2 regions of the Burkholderia sp. SR8 genome follow, and region 1 is predicted to be linked to the other one. Evidence: predicted binding sites of a transcription regulator. Region 1 holds the regulator's gene; the other holds the start of a gene.
What was found. The regulator LexA, encoded in region 1, represses DNA repair genes until DNA is damaged. The targets are predictions, from matches to a motif close to ACTGTATNNNNATACAGT.
Positions count from the first base shown of each region.

Region 2: the regulator LexA is predicted to act here: its motif matches at 2,446-2,463, upstream of Q3A80_RS10435 (VRR-NUC domain-containing protein).

Region 1 covers NZ_JAULUC010000007.1:195,647-199,856, reverse strand. The annotation lists gene Q3A80_RS11485 (universal stress protein) at 1-149, shown strand, start outside; gene Q3A80_RS11480 (DUF2939 domain-containing protein) at 260-982, opposite strand; gene Q3A80_RS11475 (hypothetical protein) at 1,012-1,350, opposite strand; gene lexA (transcriptional repressor LexA) at 1,377-2,024, opposite strand; gene Q3A80_RS11465 (sulfate ABC transporter substrate-binding protein) at 2,289-3,326, shown strand; gene cysT (sulfate ABC transporter permease subunit CysT) at 3,464-4,210, shown strand, end outside.
Region 2 covers NZ_JAULUC010000006.1:296,805-301,014, forward strand. The annotation lists gene Q3A80_RS10415 (hypothetical protein) at 1-220, opposite strand, end outside; gene Q3A80_RS10420 (hypothetical protein) at 360-659, shown strand; gene Q3A80_RS10425 (hypothetical protein) at 956-1,267, shown strand; gene Q3A80_RS10430 (MipA/OmpV family protein) at 1,474-2,352, shown strand; gene Q3A80_RS10435 (VRR-NUC domain-containing protein) at 2,475-4,175, shown strand; gene Q3A80_RS10440 (ATP-dependent DNA helicase) at 4,172-4,210, shown strand, end outside.

The DNA.
Region 1 (4,210 bases):
GCGGGTTGTCGAGATGGTGGATGGGCTCGGGCAACACGCAGCTGCTCGACCGCGTGAACTGCAGCATTCTGGTCGCGTGTTCTTCGGCGGAAGAGCAAAAGGCCGAGATCGCGCGCGAACGCGAAGCGGCTACCGCGAGCGGCAAGTAACACGGCAAACGATGCGTTGATCGCGTGACCGACCGGCCGCGGTGTGCCCGCGGTTCACGCCGGTCTCGCGCTGTGCCGCGTTCGCGGCATCCATTCCGATCGCGGCACGCTCATGCGTGCAGATCGATCGCGGACAGCTTCCACGAGAACAGTCCGAAGCGGTGAAAGATCGCCGCATAACGCGTGCCGTCGGCGCTGCGCTGGTAGGTCACGACGAATTCATCGATATTCCGGTAGCCGGCGCTCGTTTGCTGCGGATGGCCCGCATCAACGAGGCTCGCCGGTGCGGGTGCTGCCGCAGACGCGGACGGCGCAGCGGTGCTGCCGGGTACGGGGGCGGGCGCGCTCGCTGCGGCACCCGGACCAGCGGGCGGCGCGGCCGGCGTTGGCGGTGCAGCCGGTGCGTTGCCCGGCGCGCCGCCTGACGGCGGCCCCGACCATTCGGGCGGCCGTTCGCCCGGATTGCCGCGCGGCGGGATCCCGCTCATCAGCGCCGCCACACCTTCCGGCGTCGCGTACGCATCGACCAGCGGGCCGATCAATGCGGAGCCGATCAGCGCGCCGATCACCGCGAACGGGTTGTCCTTCTTCACCGCATCGATCCGGCGCATCAATTCTTCCGTGACCTGCTGCTTCAGGCTGATGCGCAGCGACGGGAAATCGACATACTCACTGACTGCCTGCGCATCGCGCGCATCGACCGCCGCTTTCAGGCGGCCGAGCGCGACATACGGCGATGCGTATGCATAGCCGATCGCCGCCAGTATGGCGACGGCCAGCACGACGATCAGCAGGGGTTTGAGCCGCCACGCGCGGCCCGACGTTACAGTCACGATCCCTCCGGTGCGGACAGGTTCCGCAATCAGAGACCGCCGTGCGTGGCCGATCGTTCCTCGGCGATGCAGCGGTCGATCATCCGGCACACGGCATCGATCGTGCCCACCATGATCAGGCGCGAGCGGCCGTGATAGACCCGGACGGGCGCACGGCGCGCCGGTTCCGCGTGATTGAGGCCGGCGTTCAGCGAGACCCGCGCGAATGCGGGAAGCGCCGACGGCAGCAGCGACGCCTGCCGTTCAACTGCGACTTCTTGGCTCACCACGGGCGCCGCGGCGGACAGCGGCGCGCAGGGCGTGCGGCCGCGCAGGTGACGCAGGCGGCCGAATTGACGGAAAGGCAGCAGACGGGAAAGGCGTTCCATGGTGTTCTCCTCAGCGAGACCGATTGTCAGAGTTCGCCCGAGCGGATCAGCCCGACGGCGATGCCTTCCAGCGCGAATTCCGCGCTGCCGGCCTTGACGAAGATGTTTTCGTAATCCGGGTTCTCCGCGATCAGCTCGAGGCCGCCGGGACGGCGCATCAGGCGCTTGACCGTGACGTCGTCGCCCAGACGCGCAACGATGATCTGGCCGTCCTTCGCTTCGGTGCGCTTCTGCACCGCGAGGAGGTCGCCGTCGAGAATGCCGGCGTCGCGCATGGACAGCCCGCGCACCTTCAGCAGGTAGTCGGGCTTGCTCGTGAACAGCGCGGGATCGCATGCGTAATGCTGCGAGATGTGCTCCTGCGCGAGGATCGGGCTGCCGGCCGCGACCCGGCCGACGAGCGGCAGCGACAGTTGCATCAGGCCGGCATGCGGGAGCGTGAACTGGTGCGGGACGTCGTCGACGCCGAGCAGGCGGATGCCGCGCGACGCGCCGGCCGCCAGTTCGATCACGCCCTTGCGCGCCAGCGCACGCAGGTGTTCCTCGGCCGCGTTCGGCGAACTGAAGCCGAGCTCGGCCGCGATCTCGGCGCGCGTGGGCGGGAAACCGGAGCGCTCGATCGCGCGACGGATCAAGTCGAACACTTGCTGCTGACGGGCGGTGAGTTTGGTCATGGCTGAACTGTATGGATAGACAGTGAGCTGTATTTTTATACAGTACTTCGCGAATTTCAAGCGTTACTTGAGGTTCGACGCGATCGCGCCGGTTCCGGCGTCATTTCGCGACGTCCGGACGGCGGTTCGTCTGCCGCAACCGTCCGTCCAGTCTGCGTTAGCACTTTTGAGTATTAAAAAATGAAGAACGATTATTTTTAATCATGTAACCCGTTCGATAGACTGGCCCGACATCGCAATACCGACAACACTGGAGAACCAAGGATGGCGAAGCGCAATACGGGGCTGGTGGGCGGAGTGGGCCGCCTGATCGCAACACTCGCGCTGGGCGCGGCGGCGGCGCTCGGCGTCGCGACGCATGCGCAGGCCGATACGACGTTCCTGAACGTGTCGTACGACCCGACGCGCGAGCTGTATCAGGATTTCAACCAGGCGTTCGGCAAGGAGTGGAAGGCGAAGACGGGCGAGACGGTCAACTTCAAGCAGTCGCACGGCGGCTCGGGCGCGCAGGCGCGCTCGGTGCTCGACGGCCTGCAGGCCGACGTCGTCACGCTGGCGCTCGCGTACGACATCGATGCGCTCGCCAACAAGGGTCTCGTCAACAAGGACTGGCAAAAGCGCCTGCCCGACAACGCGTCGCCGTACACGTCGACGATCGTGTTCCTGGTGCGCAAGGGCAACCCGAAGGGGATCAAGGACTGGGACGACCTGACCAAGCCGGGCGTCTCGATCGTCACGCCGAATCCGAAGACCTCGGGCGGCGCGCGCTGGAACTATCTGGCGGCATGGGCGTACGCCGTGCACAAGCCCGGCGGCAACGAGCAGAGCGCAAAGGAATTCGTGACGAAGCTGTACAAGAACGCCGGCGTGCTCGATTCGGGCGCACGGGGTGCGACGACGAGCTTCGTGCAGCGCGGGATCGGCGACGTGCTGATCGCATGGGAAAACGAGGCGTTCCTGTCGATCAAGGAATTCGGCACCGACAAGTTCGAGATCGTCGTGCCGTCGGTGAGCATCCTGGCCGAGCCGCCGGTCGCGGTGGTCGACAAGGTGGTCGACAAGAAGGGCACGCGCAAGCTGGCCGAGGCGTACCTGAATTTCCTGTACAGCCCGCAGGGCCAGGAGATCGCGGCGCGCAACTACTACCGTCCGCGTTCGAAGAACGTGCCGGCGGAGCTGACGAAGCAGTTCCCGAAGCTGAAGCTGTACACGGTCGACGACACGTTCGGCGGCTGGACGAATGCGCAGAAGACGCATTTCGCGGACGGCGGCGTGTTCGATTCGATCTACAAGCCGCAGTAACGCACGCAGTCACACCATAACGACAGCGGCGCGCCACGACAGCGCGCCGCATCCCCGACGGGCCGCCGGCGCGAGAACACTCCGCGCCGGCGTTTGCGTCGGACCCATGAGCAGCATCGACCCAGCAAGAGCATCCGATGACGACGTACACCTTTCGCAAGCCGAGCGCGCTGCCCGGTTTCGGCGTGACGCTCGGCATCACGGTGGCCTATTTGAGCCTCGTGGTGCTGATCCCGCTCGCCGCCACGTTCCTGAAGACCGCGACGCTGTCGTGGGACCAGTTCGTCACGGCCGTCACGTCGCCGCGCGTGCTCGCGTCGTACCGGCTGACGTTCTCCGCCGCACTCGGCGGCGCCGTGATCAACGCCGTGTTCGGCTTTCTCGTCGCGTGGGTGCTCGTGCGCTACACGTTCCCGTTCAAGCGCCTCGTCGACGCGATCGTCGACCTGCCGTTCGCGCTGCCGACGTCGGTCGCGGGCATCTCGCTCGCCGCCGTCTATGCGACCAACGGCTGGGTCGGCCAGTATCTCGCGCCGTTCGGCATCAAGATCGCGTTCACGCCGGTCGGCGTGCTGGTCGCGCTGACCTTCATCGGGCTGCCGTTCGTCGTGCGCACCGTGCAGCCGGTGCTCGAGGATTTCGAGCGCGAGCAGGAAGAGGCCGCCGCGTGCCTCGGCGCATCGCGCTGGCTGACGTTCCGCCGCGTCGTGCTGCCGTCGGTGCTGCCGGCGCTGCTCACCGGCTTCGCGCTCGCGTTCGCGCGCGCGCTCGGCGAATACGGATCGGTGATCTTCATCGCCGGCAATGTGCCGATGAAATCCGAGATCACGTCGCTGCTGATCATCACGAAGCTCGAGCAGTACGACTACGCGGGCGCGACCGCG
Region 2 (4,210 bases), on a different contig from region 1:
CGTCGGGCGCGCGACGGTCGCGTTCGCCGGACGGCTTGGCGGGGTCGATACGCGTCGCACCGCCGACGGCGGGCGGATCGCTGGCCGGGAACGTTTCCTCGAGCCCTTCGTCGATGCGCTCTTCCGTCTTGTCGTCGGACGGTTTGCGCGATGCGGCGGACAGGCCGGGTCCGGCGGCCGGTAACACGGCGTCGCGGCGGCCGGTGGCGTGAGCGGTCATGATCGAACCTCCTTACAGGTTGCGAGGGCGCAAGCGCCGTACCCACGGGTGCCGGCGGCATGACGCTTGCAGCCGTCGAGCGGCCGGGCTGGCCGGCACATGGCGAGCCAGCCGTCGGCGTGGACGAGAGGACATCGCGATGAATGAACCCATGGAAAGGATACGTTACGACGCGAACGTGTGCGGCGGCGATTTCAGTCAGGTGCGCGAGCGCTTCGACAGATGGAAGCGCGAATCGCGGGTCTATCGGCCCGAGCGCCGCCTGTTCGATGGCAAGGACGAAGTGCGCGCGCTGAACCATACCGTCTACGCGGGGCCCGCAAGCGCGCAGCGGGCGCTGGTCGCGCGCTGCACGCCGTCCGATCCGTTCGCGCTCGCGGTCCAGCTCGCGGCCGAAGGGCGGACGATGTGGCTCGTGATGGCGGCTTACGGCGCATGATCGCCTGCCGTCGCGCACGACCGGGCACGCCGGTTGCGTGCGGTCGCCGCGCCAATCGACACGCGCGAGCCGCCGCGCAGGAGCGACATGAACACGCCATCCATGCTGCACCGTCCCGAACCGACGCCCGACGTCGATCCCGACCCGACGCTGCCCGAACACGACGATCCGGTCGATCCGCCCGTGCCGTTGGGCCCGCCGCACGGGGACCCGCCGTCGCACCCGCCGCCGATGCGGATGCCGGGAGGGCGCAGTCAACCGCGGCCGGCCGCGCGATCACTGAAAGGAGGACCATCATGGACATTCACGTGCAATCTCCGGACAAGCGCGCGATCGCTCAGGTGCTGGGCCGCTATTTCGAGTCGCGTTCGCTGCGCTACCACATCGAGGAGCTGCCGGGCGGCGTGCTGCATATCGGGTTTCGTGCCAGCGGCCGGCCGGTCGCCGTCACCGTGTCGTTCGACGACTCCGCATACGACACCTATACGCACTGGGACGCGAGCCAGAAGCAGCTCGCGCTCGGCCGGCTCGCCGACGGGTTCTCGCGGATGATGTCGACGCGCAGCCCCGCCGCGCTCGCCGGCGACTATCACGTCGAGCGTTTCTGATTCCGCAATTTTCCACCGGCGCGTGCCGGAAACCGGCAAAGTGCCCGTGCTCGACGGGCGCTTTGCGGCTTCACGCGCGTCGCGTAGGATGTTCACTTATTCAGCGCACGCTACCTTCGCGCCGGCGACTGTCTGCCGCTGCAGCCGAACAGACGCGACGCGCTTTCCTTCAGGTGTGTGTAGCGCAACCGACGGAGACCATCTTGATGACCGTTGCTCGCCCGTTGCTGTCACCCGGCGCACGCCGTTTCGTCGCGAGCCTGTCGGCCTTCGCCGCGCTCGCGGCCGCCGACGCCCGCGATGCGTCGGCCCAGACGCCTTCGCCGCTCGGCGAATGGCAGTATTCGGCGGGCGTCCCGCTGCAGAAGCTGTTCGACCCGACCGTGCCCACGTGGCAGGTGAGTGTCGGCGCCGCGATGACGCTGCAGCCGCGCTACGCGGGCTCCGACCGCTATCGCGTGATGGGCGGCCCGAACCTGGACGTCCGCTATCGCGACCTGTTCTTCCTGTCGACCGGCGAGGGGCTCGGCGCGAACGTGCTGCGCGGGCCGAACTGGCGCGTGAGCCTGTCGGTCGGCTATGACCTCGGACGCCGCTCGGCCGACGATCTCGATCACCTGAACGGCCTCGACAACATCAATGCGGCGCCGGTGATGAAGCTCGCGGCCGATTACGTGATCTCGAAGGATTTCCCGCTCGTGCTGCGCGCCGACGTGCGGCGCAGCATCGGCGGCTCGAACGGCTGGGTCGGCGATTTCTCCGCGTACATGCCGATGCCGGGCAGTAACGAACATTTCTTCTGGTTCGCCGGGCCGACGGTATCGTTCGCCGACTCGCACTACATGAACGGCTGGTTCGGCGTGAATCCGGGCGCATCCGCGCGTTCGGGGCTGCCGGCCTATTCGGCGAGTGCCGGGATGAAGTCGTTCGGCGCCGGCGTGACGATGGTCTGGTTCGTCAACAAGCACTGGTTCGTGACGATGGACGGCGCGATCGAACAGCTCGTCGGCCGCGCGCGGCGCAGCCCGATCACGCAGCAGTCGACGAACGGCGTGTTCGACATGTCGGTCAACTACCAGTTCTGACGGACCGACGTGGCCGTGCCCGGACCGGAGCCGGGCGCGGCCGCGCGGTGCGGCCCCGTGCGGCGTTTGTCGGCACATTTGATATGATTCGAACCTGTACAAACGTACAGTGATCGATCCCCGTGACACCTGCATCGCCGACGCCCCCGGCGTTCTACTACCTGACCAATTTCGAACGCGCGCTGGCCTGGCTCGGCGAGCGTTACGACGACCTGTTCGACGCGCACGAACACGCGTTTCTCGCGGATTTCGCGCGGTTGCCGAAAGCGTCGCGCGCGTTGCTCGTGCGGATGCTGATGCGCACCGGCTCCGACTTTCGCGCGAGCAAGCTCGTGTACGACGAAATCGGCAGCGCGCTCGACGCGGCCGCGCCGCTCGTCGCGCTCGGCTGGGTCGATCCGGCGCCCGCACTCGCGCTCGACGAGCTGTTCGCGCTGTCGACCAAGGCCGACCTGCTGAAGGTGTTCCCGTCGCTCGCCGCGCACGCCGGCGAACGCAAGCCCGACTGGCTCGAACGACTGCGGCCCGCGCACACTGTCGCGCAGCCGCTCGCCGCGTGGTGGCCGCAGTCCGACGATCGCGTGTTGCGCGTGACCGTCGGTGCGCTGTGCGACCGGCTGCGGCTGATGTTCTTCGGCAACCTGCATCAGGACTGGAGCGAATTCGTGCTCGCCGATCTCGGCGTGTTCCAGTACGAAAGCGTGCCGATCGCGCCGTCGTCGCGCGCGTTCCAGCACCGCGGCGACGTCGATACGTATCTCGCGCTGCACGCGTGCCGCGAAGCGCTCGATGCGTGGCCCGACGACGTGCCGTTCGACGACCTGCTGCATGCGATCGACGCGGTCGGCTGCGCGCAGCCGTGGCTCGCGACGCGCCGCGCGAAGCTGCTGTTCGCGCTCGGGCAGGCCTGCGAACGGCGCGCCGACTGGAGCGCCGCGCTCGACGCGTATGCGCGCAGCGCGTGGCCGGGCAGCCGGCACCGGCGCATTCGCGTGCTCGAGCGCTGCGGGCGCGACGACGACGCGCTCGCGCTGGCGCTCGATGCGCGCGGCGCGTTCGAAAGCGACGAGGAGCGCCAGCGTGTCGAACGGATGCTGCCGCGCCTGCAGCGCCGTCTCGGGCAGCCGGTCGAACGGGCGGCCGCAGCGTCCGGCGCGCCGCGCGAGACGCTGGTGCTGGTGCGCCCCGAAGCGTTCGTGAGCGTCGAATGCGCGGTGCGCGACCATCTCTTTCAGCCCGATGCACCGGTGCACTACGTCGAGAACACGCTGATCAATTCGCTGTTCGGCCTGCTGTGCTGGGAGCCCGTGTTCGCGGCCGTGCCCGGCGCGTTCTTCCACCCGTTCCAGCGCGGGCCGGCCGACCTGCACGCGCCCGACTTCGCGCTGCGCCGCGACGACGCGTTTGCCGCGTGTTTCGCGCAACTCGATTCGGGCGCGTACCGCGACACGATCCGCCGCCACTACGCGACGAAGATGGGGCTGCAGTCGCCGTTCGTGTTCTGGGCCGTGCTGACCGGCGAGCTGCTCGACCAGGCGCTCGCGTGCCTGCCGCCCGAGCATCTGCGGCTGTGGTTCACGCGCCTGCTCGCGGACATCCGCAGCAACCGTTCGGGGCTGCCCGACCTCGTCCGGTTCTGGCCCGGCGAGCGGCGCTACGAACTGATCGAAGTGAAAGGGCCGGGCGACCGGCTGCAAGACAACCAGACGCGCTGGCTCGCGTACTGCATCGCGCACGGGATGCCGGTGCGTGTCGTCGACGTCGAATGGGCGGGCGCGGGCGTCGGCGTCGAGCAGGCCGAAGCGGCGGGGCTGTCGGCATGAGCTATGTCGTCGCGGTGCGGGCGATGTGCGAGTTC